DNA from 2 places in the Mitsuaria sp. 7 genome. Region 1 is predicted to be linked to the other one. Evidence: riboswitches for the same ligand, from Rfam matches in the RefSeq annotation. Region 1 holds a riboswitch; the other holds the start of a gene.
What was found. Region 1 has a riboswitch for S-adenosylhomocysteine ahead of ahcY (adenosylhomocysteinase). Riboswitches for the same ligand answer to the same signal wherever they lie in the genome.
Positions count from the first base shown of each region.

Region 2: linked by a shared signal. The riboswitch ahead of metH (methionine synthase) and the one ahead of ahcY (adenosylhomocysteinase) in region 1 are both predicted to bind S-adenosylhomocysteine.

Region 1 is NZ_CP011514.1:4,495,623-4,506,440, reverse strand. Features, by position in the region: gene ABE85_RS19740 (lytic transglycosylase domain-containing protein) at 1-512, opposite strand, end outside; gene ABE85_RS19735 (5-formyltetrahydrofolate cyclo-ligase) at 524-1,141, shown strand; gene ABE85_RS19730 (LysR family transcriptional regulator) at 1,216-2,199, opposite strand; gene ABE85_RS19725 (DUF2917 domain-containing protein) at 2,326-2,685, shown strand; gene ABE85_RS27085 (TfoX/Sxy family protein) at 2,630-3,187, opposite strand; gene ABE85_RS19715 (5-formyltetrahydrofolate cyclo-ligase) at 3,288-3,881, shown strand; gene pepQ (Xaa-Pro dipeptidase) at 3,902-5,236, shown strand; gene ABE85_RS19705 (OmpW family protein) at 5,257-5,898, opposite strand; gene metF (methylenetetrahydrofolate reductase [NAD(P)H]) at 6,028-6,867, opposite strand; gene ABE85_RS19695 (TlyA family RNA methyltransferase) at 6,864-7,595, opposite strand; gene ahcY (adenosylhomocysteinase) at 7,618-9,051, opposite strand; S-adenosyl-L-homocysteine riboswitch at 9,154-9,252, opposite strand; gene ABE85_RS19685 (HAD-IIB family hydrolase) at 9,323-10,114, shown strand; gene ABE85_RS19680 (hypothetical protein) at 10,042-10,524, opposite strand; gene ABE85_RS19675 (oxidoreductase-like domain-containing protein) at 10,761-10,818, opposite strand, start outside.
Region 2 is NZ_CP011514.1:4,831,209-4,842,026, forward strand. Features, by position in the region: gene ABE85_RS21245 (YifB family Mg chelatase-like AAA ATPase) at 1-261, shown strand, start outside; gene ABE85_RS21250 (glycine zipper 2TM domain-containing protein) at 353-1,018, opposite strand; gene metH (methionine synthase) at 1,176-3,944, opposite strand; S-adenosyl-L-homocysteine riboswitch at 4,027-4,131, opposite strand; gene ABE85_RS21260 (hypothetical protein) at 4,310-5,515, shown strand; gene ABE85_RS21265 (homocysteine S-methyltransferase family protein) at 5,519-6,607, opposite strand; gene ABE85_RS21270 (pyridoxamine 5'-phosphate oxidase family protein) at 6,630-7,262, opposite strand; gene ABE85_RS21275 (DUF4197 domain-containing protein) at 7,259-7,936, opposite strand; gene ABE85_RS21280 (fumarylacetoacetate hydrolase family protein) at 7,917-8,960, opposite strand; gene ABE85_RS21285 (hypothetical protein) at 9,055-9,894, shown strand; gene ABE85_RS21290 (DUF3567 domain-containing protein) at 10,113-10,418, shown strand; gene ABE85_RS21295 (ATP-binding protein) at 10,500-10,818, shown strand, end outside.

The DNA of each region.
Region 1 (10,818 bases):
CGTCCCGGCGGGTCGGCGAGCAGCGCGTAGCAGGCGACCTCGCGGTCGTCCTGCATCTTGTAGGCGGCGTGGTCACGGCGGAAGTTGATCCAGTCGCGGCGATGGCCCAGCTCCAGCAGCCAGTCATTGCGCAGCCGGTCTTCGACGTAGGCGCCGGGCCAGCGCGCGTAGAACGCGTTGAGCTCGGGCTGCTGGGCTTCCGACAGCCGGGCGTTCAGCTCCCAGTAGTCGAACCAGGGGGCGAGCGGATGCTGCTGGTCGAAGGCCGCCTGCCGCATCGCGGCCAGGCGGGAGCGGTCCCGCACGCGCCAGGCCTCGCGGGCGTCGGTGACCAGGTCCGGCAGCGGCGGCAGGGCGTTGGGCACGACGTTGAAGGTCGTGCTCGACTGCGCGAGGGCGGAGGGCGCCGTGACCGCCGTGGTCAGGCACAGGAGACCGAGGGCGCCGACGGTGGCCGAGACGGTCACGGTGGCGGAGGCGAGGGCGGTTACAGTGATCCGAGCGAACTTCATGCCGACCTGCGATGAGTGACTCCCCCACGGCCCCCGAAGCCGCCGGCACAACCGGCAAGACCTGGCCCCATGAGCGAAGCGAATTGCGTCGCGCCTTGCTGGCGCGCCGCCGCGAATGGTGGGCCGGTGCCGAGGCGCGTCTCGCGGCCGACAAGCTGGGCGAGCAGCTGCTTCCGCTGCTGCGCGAGCTCGAGCCGCTGACCCTCGGCCTCTATTGGCCCCTGGAGGGTGAATTTAACGCAGCGGCCTGGGCCTCGACCCACAAGCTCGGGGGGGAAATGCAATTGGCGCTGCCCTTCGCGCGTAAAGCCGGCGACCACGGGCCGGCGGCGATGACGTTCCGGCGCTGGGACGGCCAGGAGCCGACGGTGAAGGACGAGTGCGGCATCCCCAGCTCGTCCGGGCCGGTGCTGGTGCCGGAGGTGCTGCTCGTCCCATGCCTGGGCTACACGCGGGAAGGCTTCAGACTGGGTTACGGCGGCGGCTACTTCGACCGCTGGATCGAGGCGCATCCCGGCGTCACGACGATCGGGCTGGGGTGGAGCTGCTGCGAGGCGGCCTTCGAAGTCCAGCCGCACGACCAGGCACTGACCGTCGTGCTGACCGAGCGCGAGCTCATCGCGCCCTGAGCTTTTACTCCTTCTCCCGCTTGCGGGAGAGGGCGGGGGTGAGGGCCAGCGGCGGTGGAAGTACAGAGGCCTTCTCAGCCCGAGTTCTCATCCACCGGCGGATCGGGCTCGCCGATCGCACGACGCGTGATCGCCGCCTGCCCGCTGATCCACTGCGCGAATTCGACGACCTCGGGCCGCGCCCGCCCGTGCTCCGACATCATGAGCCAATACACCGTCGGGCAATCGGTACGGCCGGCGTCGCCGAAAGGCTCGACCAGCTCGCCGCGTTCCAGCGCCTCGTAGATCATCGGCAGCCGCGCCAGCGCCACCGCCTGTCCTGACACCGCCGCCTGGATCTGCTGGTAGGTGAAGTTCAGGTACATCCAGCGCCGCGGCTGCAGGTCCGGCGCGCCATGCAGCGCCAGCCAGCGCCGCCAGCTCAGGAACAGGCCGCTGGGGCGCTGGTCATCCTCCTCGGCCAGCGTGTACTGGCGCAGGTCGGCCGCCTGGCTCAGCGGCGGTCCCTGGCCCTCCTGCGCCTGCTTGGCGACCCATGGATTCACCACCGGCGTCAGCATCTCCCCGAACATCCGCTGCGCCGACGGCGCCACGCGGTTGGGCGCGGCGTAGCGCAGCGCGACGTCGAACTCGCTGTCATCGATCTCGACGAGCTGGTCCAGCGCCGACACGCGGATGTCCATGTCCGGATGCTCGCGCTGGAAGGCCTCCAGCCGGGGGATCAGCCACAGCGACGCGAACGACGCGAAGGTCGTCACGTTGACCACGCGCCGCCCGCGCGTGGAGCGGATCTGCCGCACCGTGCTGTCCAGCCGCTCCAGCATCGGTTCCACCGCCGACAGCAGCAGCTTGCCATCCGGCGCCAGCTCGACGTGGCGCGTACCGCGCTTGAAGAGCGTCGCGCCCAGTTCCTCCTCCAGCGACCGGATCTGGCGGCTGATGGCGGACTGGGTCAGGTAGAGCTCCTCGGCGGCGGCGCTGAAGCTCAACCGTCGCGCGACCGCCTCGAAAGCGCGCAGCGTACCGACGGCGAGCGGGCGATGGCGGGGCGGATTCATGCGTGAATGGTATCAATCGACGCGACAAGACTCATTGGACCCGGCTGCGGGTCAACCCTAATATTGCACCATGTCCACGAGGAAGGCCGCCGGTGCGCGGACCGCCCGGGGGATGAGGAGTCGATCATGAATGTCATGCAAAAGTCATCAATCCAGGTCAGCCGCGACGACGCCGCGTGGTCGTTGTCGCAGGGCGAGGCCATGAGCCTGCCCATCGGCCCGGGCCGCCGTGAACTGCATGTGCTCGACGGTCGCGTCTGGGTGACCCAGCGCGGCGACCTGAACCTGCCGGCGCAGGACTTCTGGCTGTCGGCCGGCGAGACGCTGGAAGTCGCCAACGGCACCGAACTGGTGGTGGAAGCCTGGCCGACCGCCCGCTTCCAGCTGCTGGTGCCGCCGCAGGCCTGCCCGACGCGCCTGGCGCGTCAGGTCAGCCGCCTGCCTTCTTTCGGGCAGCTGTTCGGCCAGCGCCTGGCGAACGCCTGACCGCTGGAGCCGTCGTCGTGACCCCCTTCAGCGCCCTGGCCGGTTTCTCCTTCGTGACGGTGCTCGGCTCGGCGCTGGTGCCGGCGCTCTTCTTCGGCGTCCTGGCCTTCGGCTTCGCATTGGCGGAGCGCAAGGCCGACTCCATCGCCAGCCGCCCCCAGGGCAGCATGAGCGCGGGCGATTCGAGCGTCTCCTCCGGCGGCCGGAAGTAATTCAGGCTGGCGACGTCCTGTCGCCCGTCCTTGCCGGTCTTCGAGTACCGGAACGGCTCGCAGCCCGCGTCCACGTAGCGGGACTGACTGGCGGCGTCCGCCTTCAGGTAGAGCTCGTCGCGGCTGATGATGGCCACGAACAGGCCGTCCACATACAGCCCGAAGCCGCCGAACATCCGCCGCGCCAGCACCGGCCCGAGCGGCGCCAGCAACTCCATGCAGTGATTCGCGAAGTCCGCGCCGGCACCGGTGGTGCGGCGGACGGTTCCCGTGGTCGTGGTGCGTGCCATGACGCCGACTCTAGTTCAGCGCTGGCGCCCTGTCCGCGAGGCGGCCACAATGGTCCGCTCCAGGGCCCGCCGGGTCCGCAAGGGAAGGCGAATGGGCTGGATGGATCCGAACGACAAGCTGCCGATCTCCGAAGACCGCCAGGCGCTGCGCGAGCGCCTGATCCGCGAACGCCTGGACCTGCCCGGCCGCCTTGAACTCGCCGACGTCGTGCAGAGCGTGCTGCGCGTGTGGCTGGTCGGCCGCAAGGAGAAGCGCATCGCCGCCTACTGGCCGATCAAGGGGGAATTCGATCCGCTGCCGGCGTTGTACCGCTGGAGCGAGGTCGACGGCGACCGCCGCATCGGCCTGCCCGTCGTCGATCGCGAGGAGGGCCGGCTGCGCTTCCACGTCTGGTATCCGGGCTGTCCGATGGAAGAGGACGCCACCGGCATCACCAAACCCAAGGACACCGAGGCATTCGATCCGCAACTGCTGCTGCTGCCTTGCCTCGGCTACGGGCCGGGCGGCATCCGCATGGGTTACGGCGGCGGCTTCATGCTGCGCACCATCGCGCAGATCCAGCCTCGGCCGGTGGTCGTCGGCGTCGGCTTCAGCCATGGCTTCCAACCGACGCTGACCGCCCAGCCGAACGACGTGCGACTCGACGCGATGCTGACCGAGATGGGGGTCGTCTGGGAGAATTCCCGCGCATGAATGCCGCCTCGAGCCCTGCCATGAGTCCTGTTGATTCCAACGCCCTGAACGAGCTCTACAAAGCTCACCTCGCGGAGCAGCAGCGCCGCACCGAACACGCGCTGCAGCGCGGCGGTTTCGACGCGCTGCTGATCGCCTCGGGGATCGAGAAGTTTGCCTTCCTCGACGACCGGCCCTACGTGTTTCAGCCCAACCCGCACTTCAAGCTGTGGGTGCCGCTGATCCGTCATCCGGACAGCTGGCTGGTGATCCGGCCGGGGCACAAGCCGCGTCTCGTCTACGTGCAGCCGGAGGACTACTGGCACGTGCCGCCTGAAGCGCCGAGCGGCTTCTGGGTCGACCACTTCGAGCTGATCGTCGTCCGCAAGCCGGAGGAGGCGCTGCCCTACCTGCAGGTGCCGGGCACGCTGGCGATCGTCGGCGAAGCGGATGCGGCGCTGGGCGACATCGTCCCGAACAACCCGCCTGAGGTGCTGAACCCGCTGCACTACGCGCGCGCCGCGAAGACGGGCTACGAATTGCTGCGTTTGCGCGAGGCATCGGCGCTGGGCGCGACCGCGCATCTGGCGTCGCAGCGCGCGTTCGGAGAGGGGCGGTCCGAGTCGGCCATCCACAACGCGTATCTGGACGCATGCGGCTTCGCCGAGCGCGACCTGCCCTACGGCAACATCGTCGCGCTCAACGAGCACGCTGCGGTGCTGCATTACCAGTACCAGGATCAGCAGGCGCCGGCGCAATCGCTGTCGCTGCTGGTGGACGCGGGCGCGCACAGCTGCGGCTACGCGTCGGACATCACGCGCACGACCGGCAACGGCGACGCGTCGTTCCAGGCGCTGATCGATGCGATGGAAGCGGCCCAGTTGCGGCTGGTCGATCGCGTGCGCGCCGGTGTCGACTACCGCGACATCCACCTGGCCTCGCACCGCGAGACCGCCGGCGTGTTGCGCCAGCTGGGCATCGTGAAGATGGACGAGGAGGCGATGCTCGCGCAAGGCGTGACCTCGACCTTCCTGCCGCACGGCATCGGCCATCTGCTGGGCCTGCAGGTCCACGACATCGGCGGCTTCATGGCCGGTGAGGACGGCGGCACGATCGCCAAACCGGACGGTCATCCGTACCTGCGCCTGACGCGCGTGCTGCAACCCGGCATGGTCGTGACGATCGAGCCGGGGCTGTACTTCATCCCGATGCTGCTGGACAAGCTGCGCGCGACGCCCGCGGCGGCCAACGTGGACTGGGCGCTGGTGAAGCACCTGAGCGCCTTCGGCGGTGTCCGCATCGAGGACGACGTCGCCTGCCGCGAGACGGGCGCGCCGGAGAACCTGACGCGGGATGCGTTCGCGGCGTTGATCTGAGTTGATCTGAGCCGGGCTGATCAGAACCGGTAGCCCACCCCCACGCCCACCAGCAGCGGATCGATCTTGAACTTCCCGACGCTCGTTCCCTTGGAGCGGACCTCGGTGTCCATCTGGATCTTCTTTACGTCGACGTTGATCGACCACTGCCGGTTGAGCATCACATCGAAGCCGGCCTGTGCGGCCAAGCCGAGGCTGTGCTTCTTGATGGTCGGTTCCAGCGCCGCCTGTACCGCTGGATCGAAGTGCACGCCCGAGAAGCTCGTGTAGTTCAGCCCCGCGCCGACGTACGGGCGGAAGCTGCCTTCCGGATTGAAGTGGTACTGCAGCGTCAGCGTCGGCGGCAGGTGCTTCACCGAGCCGATGCGCGTGCCGTTGCTGTAGAGCGTGTGGCGCTGCGGCACCGTCAGGATCAGTTCGGCGGCCCAGTTCGGCGCGAGGAAGTAGCTGAAGTCGAACTCGGGGATCGTCTTGCGGCTCAGCGACAGACCCAGGCCGGTCCTGTCCTTGTCCGCCGGGTCGATGTTCACCGCGCGGGCGCGGACCACCCAGGGGCTGTTCTGCGCGTGGGCCGATGGCGCCATCGCGGTGGCCAGCGCGGCGAGCGCGACACCGACGGCGATCGAGGGTCGGAAGAAGGCGGGGTTGCGGGTGCGGGACATGCGGTCACTCCTGGTCGATGGGATGACCGGGATTGAACGCGTGCCGCGCTCCGGGAACCTTGACCGTTCACAAGGAACGGCGGTGAACTCGGGCGGTTCCTGGTGATGGCGCGGAGCGCTTGCGCCTTGTCAAACTTTGGCCGCGAGGCCGAGGCGTTCGCACAACGCCAGCGTGAGCGCGCTCTGGTTGAGCGAGTAGAAGTGCAGCCCCGGCACGCCGCCGGCGATCAGCCGCTCGCACAGCCGCGTGACGACGTCCAGGCCGAAAGCGCGCACCGACGCGGCGTCGTCCATGTAGCCTTCCATCTTCAGCGCGACCCAGCGCGGGATCTCGATGCCGTCGCGCTGCGCGAACTGCGCGATGCGCGCGAAGTTGTTGATCGGCATGATGCCCGGCACGATCGGCACCTCCACGCCCATCGCCCGCGTCGCGTCGACGAAATGGAAGTAGGCATCGGGGTTGTAGAAGAACTGCGTGATCGCGCCGCTGGCGCCGGCGCGCACCTTGTCGGCGAAGAACTGCAGGTCGCGCGCCGCGTAGCGCTGCTGCGGGTGGTACTCGGGATAGGCGGCGACCTCGATGTCCCAGTCCGCGCCTTGCGTCTCGCGGATGAAGCGCACCAGCTCGGCCGCGTAGCGGAACTCGCCCGCCGTCGCCGTGCCGCTGGGCAGGTCGCCGCGCAGCGCGACGACGCGCCGGATGTTCTGGTCGCGGTAGGTCGCCAGGATCTCGGCGATGTTCTCGCGCGTCGAGCCCACGCAGGACAGGTGAGGCGCCGCATCGAAGCCCGATGAGGCGATGTCGGCGACGGTCGACAGCGTCTTCTCGCGCGTCGAGCCGCCCGCGCCGTAGGTGACGCTGAAGTACTGCGGATTCACCGCGCGCAGCTCCTGCACGACGGTCTTCAGCTTCTCGGTGCCGACGGGTGTGTTGGGCGGAAAGAATTCGATGCTGACGGGCGTCGTCATGGTTTCTGAACCCAGATGAAGAATTCGGTGTTGCCGTCGCCGCCGGTCACGGGGCTTTCGAACCAGCCCTTGACGACGAGGTCGCGCTTCTCGGCGGCCGCCAGGGCCTGCTCCTTGAGCACGACGTATTGCGACTTGTCCTTGACGATGCCGTTCTTGTTCAAGGCCTTCGGCCCCAGCTCGTACTGCGGCTTGATCAGCAGCAGCGCCTGGCCTTGCGGCTTGAGCCAGCCGACCACGTGCTTGAGCGTGCCGATCATCGAGATGAAGCTCAGGTCGCCCACGACCAGATCGAAGGGTTCCGCGGGGACGTAGTCCTTCACGTGCATGCCTTCATGGGCGGTCACGCGCGGATCCGCCTTCAAGGTCTCATGCAGCTGGCTGTGGCCGACATCGATGCCGGTCACGTGCGTCGCACCCGCCTTGAGCAGCACGTCGGTGAACCCGCCCGCGCTCTGGCCCATGTCCAGCGCCGTGAGGCCCGCCACCGACAAGCCGACCTTGGCCAGCGCACCTTCGAGCTTGAGCCCGCCGCGCGAGACGTAACGCAGCTCGGCGTCGTCCGTCACGCGCAGGGGCGTTGTCTCGGTCAGGTCCTCGCCGCACTTGCGCACGACGGTCCAGCCCTTGGGGCCTTCCCACTCGACCGCACGCGCGTCGATCAGCCGCTGGGCAGCCGAGCGCGTGGGCGCCAGGCCGAGGGAGAGAAGCAGCTGGTCAGCACGCATGGTCGGGTCTCGGGTCAGTCAATCAATAACGGTAGGTATCGGGCTTGTACGGGCCCGACTTCGACACGCCGATATAGGCGGCCTGCTCGTCCGTCAGCTCGCTCAGCTGCGCGTTCAGCGTCTTCAGCTGCAGGCGGGCGACGTGCTCGTCCAGGTGCTTGGGCAGCACGTAGACCTGGCCGACGGCGTAGGCGTCCTTGTGCGCGAACAGCTCGATCTGCGCGATCGTCTGGTTGGCGAAGCTGGACGACATCACGTAGCTCGGGTGGCCCGTGCCGCAGCCCAGGTTCACCAGACGGCCCTTGGCCAGCAGGATGATGCGCTTGCCGTCGGGGAAGATCACGTGGTCGACCTGCGGCTTGATCTCTTCCCACTCGTACTTCTCGATCGAGGCGATGTCGATCTCGTTGTCGAAGTGGCCGATGTTGCAGACGATGGCGTTGTGCTTCATCGCGGCCATGTGCTCATGGCGGATCACGCCCTTGTTGCCGGTCGTGGTGACGAAGATGTCGGCCTTGTCGGCGGCGTATTCCATCGTCACGACGCGGAAGCCTTCCATCGCGGCCTGCAGTGCGCAGATCGGGTCGATCTCGGTGACCCACACTTGCGCCGACAGCGCGCGCATGGCCTGCGCCGAGCCCTTGCCCACGTCGCCGTAGCCGGCGATCACGGCGATCTTGCCGGCGATCATCACGTCGGTGGCGCGCTTGATGCCGTCCACCAGCGACTCGCGGCAGCCGTACAGGTTGTCGAACTTGCTCTTGGTGACCGAGTCGTTGACGTTGATCGCGCGGAACAGCAGCGTGCCCTTGGCCGACATTTCCTTCAGGCGGTGCACGCCCGTGGTCGTCTCTTCCGTGACGCCGATGATCTCGGCGCTCTTGCGGGTGTACCAGGTGGCGTCCTCGGCGACCTTCTTCTTGATCGCGGCGAACAGGATGCGCTCTTCCTCGCTGCCCGGGTTGGCCAGCACGGACAGGTCCTTCTCGGCCTTCTGGCCCAGGTGCATCAGCAGCGTCGCGTCGCCGCCGTCGTCCAGGATCATGTTGGGGCCTTCGCCCGCGGTGTCCTTGGCGCCGAAGTCGAAGATGCGGTGGGTGTAGTCCCAGTAGTCTTCCAGCGTCTCGCCCTTGTAGGCGAACACCGGGGTGCCGACGGCGACCAGCGCGGCGGCGGCGTGGTCCTGCGTCGAGAAGATGTTGCACGAGGCCCAGCGCACTTCGGCGCCCAGCGCCTGCAGCGTCTCGACCAGCACGGCCGTCTGGATGGTCATGTGCAGCGAGCCGGTGATGCGCGCGCCCTTGAGCGGCTGCGCGGCGGCGTATTCCTCGCGGATGGCCATGAGCGCGGGCATCTCGCTCTCGGCGATCTTGATCTCCTTGCGGCCCCAGTCGGCCAGCGACAGGTCTTTGATCAGGTACTGGTCTTGGGCCAGCGGCTTCAGTTGGGCGTTCATGCGGACTCCTGCGAAGAAGGGCCGTCGACACCAACGATCAGGGGGCGGGGAGATGCGGAGAGGGCGTTTGCCGCTCGGTCCTCACCCGGCCTGCGAAGGGTCGACGGGTGAGCGCGGTTGCCATTGCCGCGGACGTGTCGCCGCGCGGCGGTTCCGAGCCTGGCCTCGATGGGATGGGAGGTCGCAACGCTCCTCGGAACAGGGCGCGATTGTAGTCAAGTTCAGCCGGCGCTCGATGACAGCGTTGTGGCCGGGGCCACAATCGCCCCCCATGCGAACGATCCCCCCGCTCAGCGACTGCCCCCGCGCGGCCTGGCTCCCCCTGCGCGGGGTGCTGACGGACATCGACGACACGCTGACGGCGGAGGGCGCCATCGCGCCCGCCGCGCTGGAGGCGCTGCAGCGGCTGCAGGCGGCCGGCGTACCGGTCATCGCGATCACGGGACGGCCCGCCGGTTGGAGCGAGCCCTTCGCCATGGCGTGGCCGGTCCGGGGGATCGTGGCGGAAAACGGCGGGGTATTGCTGCACCGCGAGGGAGGCGGGCTCGCCACCGAGTTCGCCCAGGACGACGACACGCGTCTGGCGAATTTCGCGCGACTCCAGGCCTGCGCGCGCGACATCGTCGCGACCGTGCCCGGCGCCATGCTCGCGCGCGACAGCGCCGGCCGGTTGACCGACATCGCCGTCGACCACAGCGAGTTCACGACGCTGGACGACGACGCGATCGCCGCGGTCTGCGACCGCATGCGCGCGCACGGGCTGGTGGCGACGGTCAGCTCGATCCACGTGAACGGCTGGATCGGCGATCACAGCAAGTGGACCGCCGCGCAGTGGGCGGTGAAGCGGCTGACGGGCCTGGACTTCGATCCGGTCGAGTGGGTGTATGTCGGCGACTCGACGAACGATCAGCTGATGTTCGAGCGCATGCCGCTCTCGGTGGGGGTGGCCAACATCGCGCGTTTCCTGCCGATGCTGGATCACCCGCCCGCCTACGTCACCGCGACCGAGCGCGGCGACGGCTTCGCGGAAGTGGCCCGGGCGCTGCTGCTGGCGCGGGGGTAGCTCGGCTCGTCGACGACCGGGCGGTGGGGGCGCGGCTGGCGTCCCTCGACCGGATCCCACGCATGACGGCCGACCAGCGCCGAGACGCCCGGCCAGTCATGCCCGCGCGGCAGCACGCGGGCCAGCGCCGCATGGCTGACCCGGCCCCCGACGGCGACCAGGCGCTCCGCCACCTCGATCCGCCGGCGACGCAGGCGCGGCAGCAGCCAGCGGTTGGTGGGACGCTCGCGCATCACGCTGGGATGGGGCATGCAGCGGTGCTCCGCCATCAGCAGATGACGCAGCAGGATCTCCAGCCCGAACGGATCGAGGCCCCGCCAATCGGTGCTCAACCGCGCCAGCGCGAAGCGCAAGTTGGCCTGCGCGTCGGAATGCGCGACATGGAAATGGTTCTGGCCGGTCATGAACATCGAGACCTCCGGAGGGCGGGATCACCGCGCCGCTGTGGCAAGTACGGCGCCTGTCCTTGATGTCGGCCAGCGGTCGAGGGTTCTGAATCGGGGGATGTCCCCGAAAACGTCACGAAAGGAAAACACTCTCCGGAGGCGGACGGGGGTGCGGACGGGGTGGTGCTTTCGCCAAAAGGAAAGGGCCGCGCGAGGCGGCCCTTCAGGTGGGGTTCGGAGAATCGTCAGGCCGTCGACGCTCAAGGCGTCCCGGGATGCCGGACCTTCCAGGCCCGCAGGGCCTGTCGGTACGCGTCC
Region 2 (10,818 bases), 340 kb from region 1:
GACCGCGCGGTGCGGCGCCAGGGTTGCTCCAACGCGATGCTGGCCGCCGGGCAGCTCGACGGTCATCTGGGCATGTCGCCGGAGGGCGAGTCGATGCTGCATCGCGCGGCGGCCCGGCTGGCCTGGTCCGCTCGCAGCTTCCACCGGGTGCTGCGCATCGCGCGCACCGTCGCTGATCTGGCGGACAGCGACACGATCACCGCGTTGCATGTCTCGGAAGCGATCCAGTGGCGCCGGGCGCTGCCGGGCCGCAACGACTGACCCCTCGCGCCGGACCCCCTGCTTCCGTCCAGAAACGACAACGCCGGCATCGCCGGCGTTGTCGATGAGCTGGCGCGAAACCGCGCAGCGTTTACTGGCGGACCAGCTGACCGTCGTTCACGCGCACCACGTCGCCGTTCTGCACGCCCGGGTCGTGGCTGAAGGTCATCGTGCGGTTGCTCTGGTCGGCATTGCGCATCTTGACCACCCACACGGTGGTGCTGCGCTGGCGCTTCTCGATCTCGTTGCCGGCGTAGCCGCCCGCGACCGCGCCGCCCACGGTGGCGATCTTCTTGCCCGTTCCGCCGCCGACCGCGCTGCCCAGCAGGCCGCCGACCACCGCGCCGCCGACGACGCCGATGCCGGTGCCCTGGCCTTCACGCGCCTCGGTGCGGACCGAGAGCACCGTCGCGCAGGACGAGCAGATGCGGGACTCGGACTGCGCCGAACCGGACGAACCGTTGTTGTCCGCATAACCGGTCGAGCCGCCGTCGCGCGGGGCCTGCTGCTGCGCCACGCGGCGCGAGTCGTTGGCCGGACGCTGGACCGCCTCATCGCCGGAGCGGCGCGCCGCCCGGGATTCGTCCGCGGCGTTGGCGCCGTTGCGGTCGACGATGTTGCCCTGCTGCTCGGTCGTCGCGACCGGCGAGTCGGGCAGGGACGGCGCCGCCTGGCGCCCCGCGAAGAAGGCCGCCACGACCAGCACGGTCGCTCCCACGGCCCCAGCCGCGATCTTCTGATTGGTATTCAACGCCATGATTCACCTCTTATGGTTTTCCCCTAGCAACGGGGGATGGGCGAAGAATGCCACGCTGTTACAAGTCGCGGGGGCCGAAAACTGTCCCGTTTGTAAAGGGGTGAAACGCCGCCTGTAAGACAAGGCCGCGTGATGCGGTTTTCGTTGCGTCGGCGCCTCAGCCGAGCAGCGGCGCGAGGGCCCGCTGGGCGTCCTGATGGTCGAGCGCCATGCGCGCCGCCCAGTCCGACACCTGGTCGTCCCCGATGCGTCCCACGTTGAAGTAGGCCGCCTCCGGATGCGCCAGGTAGAAGCCGCTGACGCTGGCCGCCGGCGTCATCGCCATCCCCTCGGTGAGCGCCATGCCGATGTCCTCGGCCTGCAGCACGCGGAACATGTCCCGCTTGACCAGGTGATCCGGGCAGGCCGGATACCCCGGCGCCGGACGGATGCCGCGGTAGGACTCCTTGATGAGTTCCTCGTTGCTGAGCGTCTCGTCGGCCGCGTAGCCCCAGAGGTCCAGCCGCACGCGCTGGTGCAGCCGCTCGGCGAAGGCCTCCGCCAGCCGGTCCGCCAGCGCCTTCAGCATGATCGCGGAGTAGTCGTCCAGATCGTCGACGAACTGCTGCTCCTTCTTGTCCACGCCCAGGCCGGCGGTGACCGCGAACAGCCCGATGTAGTCCGGCACCGTGCCCTTGGGCGCGACGAAGTCCGCCAGCGAGCGGTTGGGCCGGCGCACGCCGTCGACGACCGGCCGCTCGGACTGCATGCGCAGCCCGCGCCAGGTCATCAGCACCTCGGTGCGCGACTCGTCGCTGTAGATCTCGATGTCGTCGTCGTTGACCTGCGCGGCGGGGTACAGGCCCATCACGCCGCTGGCGGTCAGCCAGCGGCCTTCGATCAGCCGCTGCAGCATGCGCTTGCCGTCGCTGAACACGCGCTGCGCCTCGGCGCCGACGACCTCGTCCTTGAGGATCGCCGGGAACGGCCCCGCCAGGTCCCAGGTCTGGAAGAACGGCCCCCAGTCGATGCACTGCGCGAGCTCGGCCAGGTCGTAGTTGCGGAACTGGCGCCGGCCGATGAAGCGCGGCACCGCCGGCGTGTAGGTCGTGAAGTCGGCGCGGTGCTTGTTGGCGCGGGCCTGCGCCAGCGTCACCATCGGCGTCTGCTTCTTGTTGGCGTGCAGCTCGCGGACCTTCTCGTAGTCGGACTTCAGCTCGTCGATGAAGCGCGTCGCGCGTTCGTCCGACAGCAGTTCCGAACAGACGCCCACCGAGCGCGACGCATCCGGCACGTAGACCACCGGTCCTTCGTAGTGCGGCGAGATCTTCACGGCCGTGTGCACGCGGCTGGTCGTCGCGCCGCCGATCAGCAGCGGGATCTTCTTCATGCGGAAGTAGTCGTCGCGCTGCATCTCGGCGGCGACGTACTGCATCTCCTCGAGACTGGGCGTGATCAGGCCCGACAGGCCGATGATGTCCGCGCCCTCGACCTTGGCCTTCGCGAGGATGTCCTGGCACGGGACCATCACGCCCATGTTGACGACCTCGAAGTTGTTGCACTGCAGGACCACCGTCACGATGTTCTTGCCGATGTCGTGCACGTCGCCCTTCACCGTGGCGATGACGATCTTGCCCTTGGAGCGCACGTCCTCGCCGGCGGCGGCCATCAGGCGTTTCTCTTCCTCGATGTAGGGCACCAGGTGCGCGACGGCGGACTTCATCACGCGCGCGCTCTTCACCACCTGCGGCAGGAACATCTTGCCCGCGCCGAACAGGTCGCCCACGACGTTCATGCCGGCCATCAGCGGGCCTTCGATCACGTGCAGCGGTCGGCCGCCCTGGGCGAGGATGCCCTGCCAGGCTTCCTCGGTGTCCTCGACGATGAAATCGGTGATGCCGTGGATCAGCGCATGCGACAGCCGCGCGCCGACGTCGCCCGCGCGCCAGGCCAGCTTGGCGCTGTCGTCCTTGGCGGCGCCCTTGACCGTCTCGGCCACCTCCAGCAGCCGCTCGGTCGAATCCTCGCGGCGGTTCAGCACCACGTCCTCGACGCGCTCGCGCAGGTCGGCGGGGATCTCGTCGTAGACGCCGACCATGCCGGCGTTGACGATGCCCATGTCCATGCCGGCCTGGATCGCGTGGTACAGGAAGACCGTGTGGATGGCCTCGCGCACCGGCTCGTTGCCGCGGAAGCTGAACGACACGTTGGACACGCCGCCGCTGACCTTCGCGCCGGGCAGGTTCTGCTTGATCCAGCGCGTGGCCTCGATGAAGTCGACGGCGTAGTTGTTGTGCTCCTCGATGCCGGTGGCGATCGCGAAGATGTTGGGGTCGAAGATGATGTCCTCGGGCGGGAATCCGATCTCGTCGACCAGCATGCGATAGGCGCGGGTGCAGATCTCGGTCTTGCGCCGGTAGGTGTCGGCCTGACCGGTCTCGTCGAAGGCCATCACCACCGCGGCCGCGCCGTAGCGGCGGATCAGCTTGGCCTGGCGGCGGAACTCCGTCTCGCCTTCCTTCAGCGAGATCGAGTTGACGATGCCCTTGCCCTGGATGCATTTCAGGCCGGCCTCGATCACCTCCCACTTGGACGAGTCGATCATGATCGGCACGCGGGCGATCTCGGGCTCCGAGGCGATCAGGTTGAGGAAGCGCACCATCGCGGCCTTGCTGTCGAGCATGGCCTCGTCCATGTTGATGTCGATGACCTGCGCGCCGTTCTCGACCTGCTGGCGGGCGACGCCCAGCGCGGCCTCGAACTCGCCGTTCAGGATCAGCCGCGCGAAGGCCTTCGACCCCGTCACATTGGTGCGTTCGCCGATGTTCACGAAGAGCGTGCCGGCGCCGATGTTCACAGGCTCCAGGCCGGCGAGTTTCATCGGCGGAACGGCGACCTGCGCGGCGGGCGATGCGGAACTGTCGGAGGCGGGATTCGTGGCGGACATGGCAGCGGCGCTTTTTCTGAGCTGGACGTGAGCTGAGACGAAAGACGGGGCCGCGCAACTCACCGCAACCCCGCGGAACGCGGGTCGGTGAGCGCCGTTGTGAGGCGGTGTCCGGGAGTCCGACACCGCCGTTCCGAGCCTGGCGGGCACCCGGGTGACGGGACCTGTCGCAACGCTCCTCGGAAACCACCGCCGCCGCAGGGGCGCGGGTGCGGCCTTGCTGGGAGCGGGAACAGCGTGCATTCTACCGATCCGGCCCTGGTTTGTTCGTGCCGTATTGCCTTGCGCGGCCTCGGGCGCCCCTATCCTCGCCGCGGCAACGACACAACAACGACAAGACGACGACACGTCGAAGGGAAGGCACCGTGGATCTGGTCCAACTGCCACCAAACAGCCTGCGCGTGGGACAGGTGCTGACGTTCTCGCTGCGCGACGCGGCGGGACATCTGCTGTTCGCCTCCGGGCACGCGCTGCCCGACACGCCGCAGGTCCGCGACCTGCTGGCCCGCGGCCCGTTCGTGCAGGCGCACGAGACGCGCGAGTACCAGCGCGCGCTCGCCCACAAGCTCGACACGATGATGCTGCAGGGCGCGTCGATGTCGGCGCTGGCCAACGCGACCGCCGAATACAAGCCCACGCGGCCGATGCCGATGCCGCAGCAGACCGCGCCGGCGCACACCGCCATCTGGGCCGACCTGCAATGGCATGCGCAGCAGGTGCTGCGCGATCCGCGACGGCCGGAGTTCCTGCTGCGGCTGACGGAGCTGCTGGACAAGGTGCTGGCGCGGTTGACGCAGCAGCCGGACGCCTCGCTCGCGATGCTGGTGCACGACGCCGGCCAGGAGCCGCTGCAGTACAGCGCGCGGCATGCGCTGCTGTCGCTGGCGCTGGTGGAGATGACCACGCGCCAGCTCGGCTGGGGCGAAGGCCGGCGCCGCACGCTCGGCCTGGCGGCGCTGACGATGAACCTGGACAGCGGCGCGCAGCAGGACCAGCACGCGATGCGTCCGGAATCACTCGGCGACGCGCAGCGCGAACAGCTCGCCGGCCACGGCGACCGCGCGGCGGCGACGCTGCTGGCGATCGGCGTCGACGACGAGGACTGGCTGACCGCCGTGCGTCTGCATCACGACGCCGGTCCGGGGCCGCTGGCCGGCCGTTCCGACGGCGAGTTGATGGCGCGACTGCTGCGACGCGCCGACGTCTACGGCGCGCGCCTGAGCCCGCGGCGCAGCCGCCGGCCGCTGTCCGCGGCGCAGGCGGCGAGGGCGGTCTACCTCGACGAACTCCAGCAACCGGACGAAGCCGGCGCCGCGCTCATCAAGGCGATCGGGCTCTATCCGCCGGGCTCGCTCGTCAGGCTCGCCAACGGCGAGGAGGGCATGGTGCTCAAGCGCGGCCACAGCGCCAACGCGCCGCTGGTGGCCTCGCTGCTCGGTCGCAGCGGCACGCCGCTGACCTCGCCGGTGCTGCGCGACACGCGGCTGCAGGCGCAGGCCATCACGGCCAGCCTCGCGCCGCATGAGATCCGCCTGCGGATCAACATGGACACGATGCTGAAGTTGTACTGAGGCTCAGATCTCTTCGGCGACCAGCCCGCTGAACAGCTTGCTGCCCCAGCGGCGCGGCTGGTAGGCGGAGACCTTCTGCGCGATCGCCCGGATGTGGTCCGGCGTCGTGCCGCAGCAGCCGCCCGCGATGTTCAGGAAACCCGCGGCGGCGAACTCGCCGACCAGGCGACCGGTCACGTCCGGCGTCTCGTCGAAGCCGGTATCGCTCATCGGGTTGGGCAGGCCGGCGTTCGGGTAGCAGGAGATCGGCGTGTCGCCGGCCGCCTTCGAGAGTTCCTCGATGTAGGGCCGCATCAGCGCCGCGCCCAGCGCGCAGTTCAAGCCGATGGCCAGCGGCTGCGCGTGCCGCACCGAGTGCCAGAACGCCGTCACCGTCTGCCCCGACAGGATGCGGCCCGACGCGTCGGTCACCGTGCCGGAGATGATCACCGGCAGGCGTTCGCCGGTGTCGTCCATCAGTTCGTCGACCGCGAAGATCGCGGCCTTGGCGTTCAGCGTGTCGAAGATGGTCTCGATCAGGAACAGGTCGACGCCGCCTTCCAGCAGCGCCTTGGCCTGGTCGTAGTACGCCGCGCGCAGGGTGTCGAAGTCGACGTTGCGCGCGCCGGGGTCGTTGACGTCCGGGCTGATCGAGGCGGTGCGCGGCGTCGGGCCGAGCGCCCCGGCCGCGAAGCGCGGCTTGTCCGGCGTGCTGAACGCGTCGCAGGCCTCGCGCGCCAGCCGGGCGGCGGCGACGTTCATCTCGTAGGCATAGTCCTGGAGGCCGTAGTCCTCCTGCGCCACGCTGGTCGTGCCGAAGGTGTTGGTCTCGATGATGTCGGCGCCGGCCTCGAGGTACTGGCGGTGGATCTCGCTGATGACCTCGGGCTTGGTCATCACCAGCAGGTCGTTGTTGCCCTTGAGGTCCTTCGGATGATCGGCGAAGCGCGCGCCGCGGAAGTCGGCTTCCGTCAGCTTGTAGCGCTGGATCATCGTGCCCATCGCGCCGTCCAGGACGGCGATGCGCTTGGCCAGGATGGCGGGCAAGGCGGCACCGCGGGTATAGACCACGGGACGGGCGACGACGGGACGGGCGGAGCTCGGGGCATTCATGGCCCCGATTGTAGGAAACCCGTCAATACATCGTGCGGCGCTGGCGTTCTTCCAGTTCGGCGTCATAGGCGGCGCCGTCGACCGCCGCGCTCAGGCCGGCGAGGATGGACCCCGTCGACGGCAGCGTGGTGCGCTCGACATGGCGGGCCGGATTCCACAACTCCGAACGCTTCACCGCCCGCGCGCACTGGAAGAAGACCGAGTGCACCTCGATCACCAGCACCGACTTCGGCAACTGGCCCTCGACCGCGAAGCGCTCCCGCAGCGCCGGCGAGGCGCTGATGCGGCCCACGCCGTTCACGCGCAGGCATTCGCCGATGCCCGGGATCAGGAACAGCAGCGCCAGCGACGGATCGTGGATCAGGTTGCGCAGGCTGTCGATGCGATGGTTGCCGCGACGGTCGGGCAGCAGCAGCGTCCTGGGATCGGCGACTTCGATGAAGCCGGGCGCGTCGCCGCGCGGCGAGGTGTCGAGTCCATGCGGCCCGCGCGTCGCAAGGATCGCGAACGGCGAGGCTTCAATGAACGGCCGGTACAGCGGGTGGACGTGGTCGCATTCCTTGTCCAGCGTGGCGGGCGCGGTGGGTGCCTCGTAGACCGTCCGCAGCGCGTCGACGGTCGCCAGGTCGTGCGAGCGGTCCAGCCACGCGCTCATCCGCCGAAGACCTTCTTCAGGATGGCGCTGCCGGTGGAGACCGGGTCCTGGCGGATCTTCTTCTCCTCCTGGCCGATCATGAAGTACAGGCCGTCCAGCGCCTTGTCGGTGACGTAGCCCTGCAGGTTGGCGTCTTCCTTGCGGATGAGCCCGAAGCCCGAGGCCTTGCCGGCCACCGCGTTGTACTTCTCGCTCAGCGACTGGCGCTCGGTCGCCTTGGTCACGATGGGCAGGAACTTCGTCGACAGCGGCGAGCGGGTCTTCTCCTCGAAGAACTGCGTCACCGCGTTGTCGCCGCCGCGCACGATCTTCACCGCGTCCTCGACGCTGATGTTGCGCACGGTGCTCACCAGCAGCTGACGCGCCTCGGGCATCGCCTGCTCGGCGGCGCGGTTCATCGAGGTGATCAGGTCGTCGATGCGCTTGCCCTGGCCGGTCGTGCGCAGCAGGCGTGCGGCGTCCTTGAGGGCACCAGGCAATTCGATCTTCACTTGCGGGTTGCCGAGGAAGCCATCGGTGCGTCCCAGGTTCGCGAGCGCCGCCTGGGCGCCACGTTCGAGCGCGGCGCGCACGCCGGAGGCGGCGTCGCCCTCGCTCAGGCTCAGCGCCATCGCCCAGGGCGAGGCGCAGCCCGCGCCCAGCAGGGCGATCAGGTCACGGCGAAGCAGGGTCATCGGTGTCTCCTTCTTGAGCGTCAGGGGCTGCCGTCTCGACGGCGTCGGGGGTCGCCTCGGCAGCGTCGTTCGAGGGTTCGTCCGTGGCGTCCTCGTCGATGCCGGCGTCGTCCGACGCTGCATCTTCCGACTCCGCGAGGTCCATGTCGATGGCACCGAACGGGCCCGGGCCGTCGCCGAGCTTGAACTCGATGCGCAGGCTGTCGCCGGGTTCGAGCGACACCGGCTTGCCGAGCACCGGCGTGCCCGCGCCCACCAGCGTGCCGGCACGCAGCGGCCGGTTGAGGGCGGCCTCGGCGAGCAGGTCGCCGAAGGACCATTTCATGCCGGTCTTCGCGTCGACGACCGCCTGCTTGCGCCCGTTGCGCATGACCTGCAGCTGCAGCGCCGCGCGTCCGAGGTACCAGGCGCCGGGCAGTTCGTCCGGCGTGACGGCGACCGGCGCGAACTGCAGCGCGGGGCGGCTGTGCAGTGCGGGCCAGCCGTTGGCGAGTTCTTCCTGCTGCACCGGCCGCAGCACCCAGTCGCTGACCAGCATCAGCAACCGGATCGATTCCAGCGCCTCCGACGGCACCGCGCCCTGCGCCAGGTCGCCGGTCAGCGCGGCGAGCTGCGGCTCGGGCTCCAGGCCGGGCGTGCGCAGGTCCAGCAGTTCGGTGGGGCCGAGCAGCGCCTCGGCGCCGCCCGCGCGCAGCAGCGGGGCGCTGAGGCGCTCCGGCCACGCGAGGCCGCGCTCGCGCAAGGCCTGACCCTGCTCGGGATAGGCCTCGCCGGCGATCCAGCCGGCCAGACGCGGCAGCGGGGCCAGGCATTGCTTGGGGTCGAACGCGAACCCGTGCCGCGCCCGGCCGTGGTTCAGCGACTGCGACAGCGTCTCGAGTTGAGGCGCCATGAAATTCCAGTCGTCCAGCACCTGTTGCAGGCGCGTGGCGATGCCGTTGGCATAGCATGCCTGGCTCAGGTCTCGCGACACGACCACCAGTTGGCCGTCGCGGGATCCGTCGCGGTAGGTTGCGAGTTTCATCGTGGTGTTCGGACAGTCATTCGTCGGGCGATCGTTGGCGGCATTTTCACCTCAGGAGCGGGTCGCGTTCGCCACGGCCGTCGCAGGGGCGCTGATGCTGCATGCGGGAGCGATAGTCGCGCTCTCCGATCGCGGACTGCCGCGGGCGATCGACACGCCGGTGGTGACGGCCCGCGTCATCGACGCACCACGTCCACCGCCCCCGCCGAAGGCCGAACCGGTCGCGCCCGTGGTCGCTCCGCCGATCGTGCGGCGCACGGTCTCGCGCCCTGCGCTCCCACCCAAACCAAGGCCCCCTGCCGAGACCCGTCCCGTGCCCGCGCTGCTGGCGCTGCCGCTGCGCGGCGACGGCGCGCTCGCCTACGCGTTCGTCATCGACGGCCGACCCGGTGAGGCCGCCCTGAGCTTCCACATCGGCAACGGCCGCTACGACATCACGCTCGAACGCCGCGCGGGCGACCGTGAACTGCCGGTCTGGCGCAGCGAAGGGCGCGTCGGTCCGCAAGGTTTGCAGCCGGAACGACACCGCGTGTCGCGCCAGGGCCGCGAGCGCGAGCTGCAGATCTTCGACCGGGACGCCGCGCGGCCGGTTCTCCTTGTAGGCGCGCGCGCCTTTGCCCTGTCGGCGGGCACGCAGGACCGGCTGTCGTGGTGGCTGCAGCTGGCCGCGATGATGGCCGCGGAACCGGCGCCCTACGTGGGGCAACGTCTGCGCGTGCCGGTGGCCGGTCCCGCGGGCGTCAACGACTGGGATTTCGAGGTGCGCGCGCGCGACGGCGACCGGTGGCTCCTGCGCCGCGATCTCGCGCAAGGTGCCGGCCGTCCGGCACTGCAATGGTCGGTCTGGCTCGATGGGCGGCGGGGTTTCCTGGCGGTCGACCTGCGCTTCAGTCTGGACGACGACGAGCAGTGGGCGCTCCGCTTGCTGGAGTGAGCGGGTCAGCCGCGCACATGTCCGCTTGACCTCGATCCCGTGTGTGCGCGTTACGGTTCGTATATCCGTGAAACCTTGTGCGGTTGGCACCACAAATGCTTGAGACACGGTCAGCGTGTTCCGCAAGTTCTGCCACCATGGGTCATGGCCTGGGTTGGGAGCGACGGGTCTTGAATCTGTCGCAACAGGCCATAACTCCTCCAACCAAGGAGTCCTTCATGCACATGCTCTACGACTCACCGAGCTACATCGTCGTCCAGTTCGATGTACCGGTCGCTCCGTCCGCTGGCGATGCTGCGCACGCCGCCCAGGTGGACCACACCAACCTTCCCTCGCTGCAGCGTGACGGCTTCGAGATCGTCGACAAGTTCACCCGCAAGGAAATCTTCATCGAGGGCGCTCTCGCCCAGACCTTCCAGGAGGGCGTGGAAGCGCTCATCGAACAGGGTCCCGACGTCGACGACCTCGACGCCTTCATCGCGCAATACGCGAACCTGGGCCAGCAGCCCGTGATCATGCATTGATCCCGGGGCTTGTCCCCCGGCCTTCCCTGCGCCAAGATCGTGCGGCGCGCCCCGTTCAGGGGTGGTCCCCCCGCACAAACCATGGCCAAGCGCTCGCAGCTTCCGCTGGACTCTCCGGGCCTGTCCGACAGCCCGGTGCTGGACCGCATGTGCTCGCACTTCGTGCTGACGCTGACGGTCCGCCACGCCAACCGCTTCAATCCCCGCCGCGATCTCAGCGGCCTGCTCGCGCTGACCGCGCGTCATCTGGTCTGGCCGCCGCAGGTGCTGTCGCGCGTGCGCGGCTATCTGGCGCGGCGTTGCGTGGGCCACGCGCTGTGGGCCGGCCATGACCGGCTGGGCGATGCCGCCTTCCTCGCCCGCCACGGTGTCTGGCGCGGACCCTTCGCCGAGGGCACGC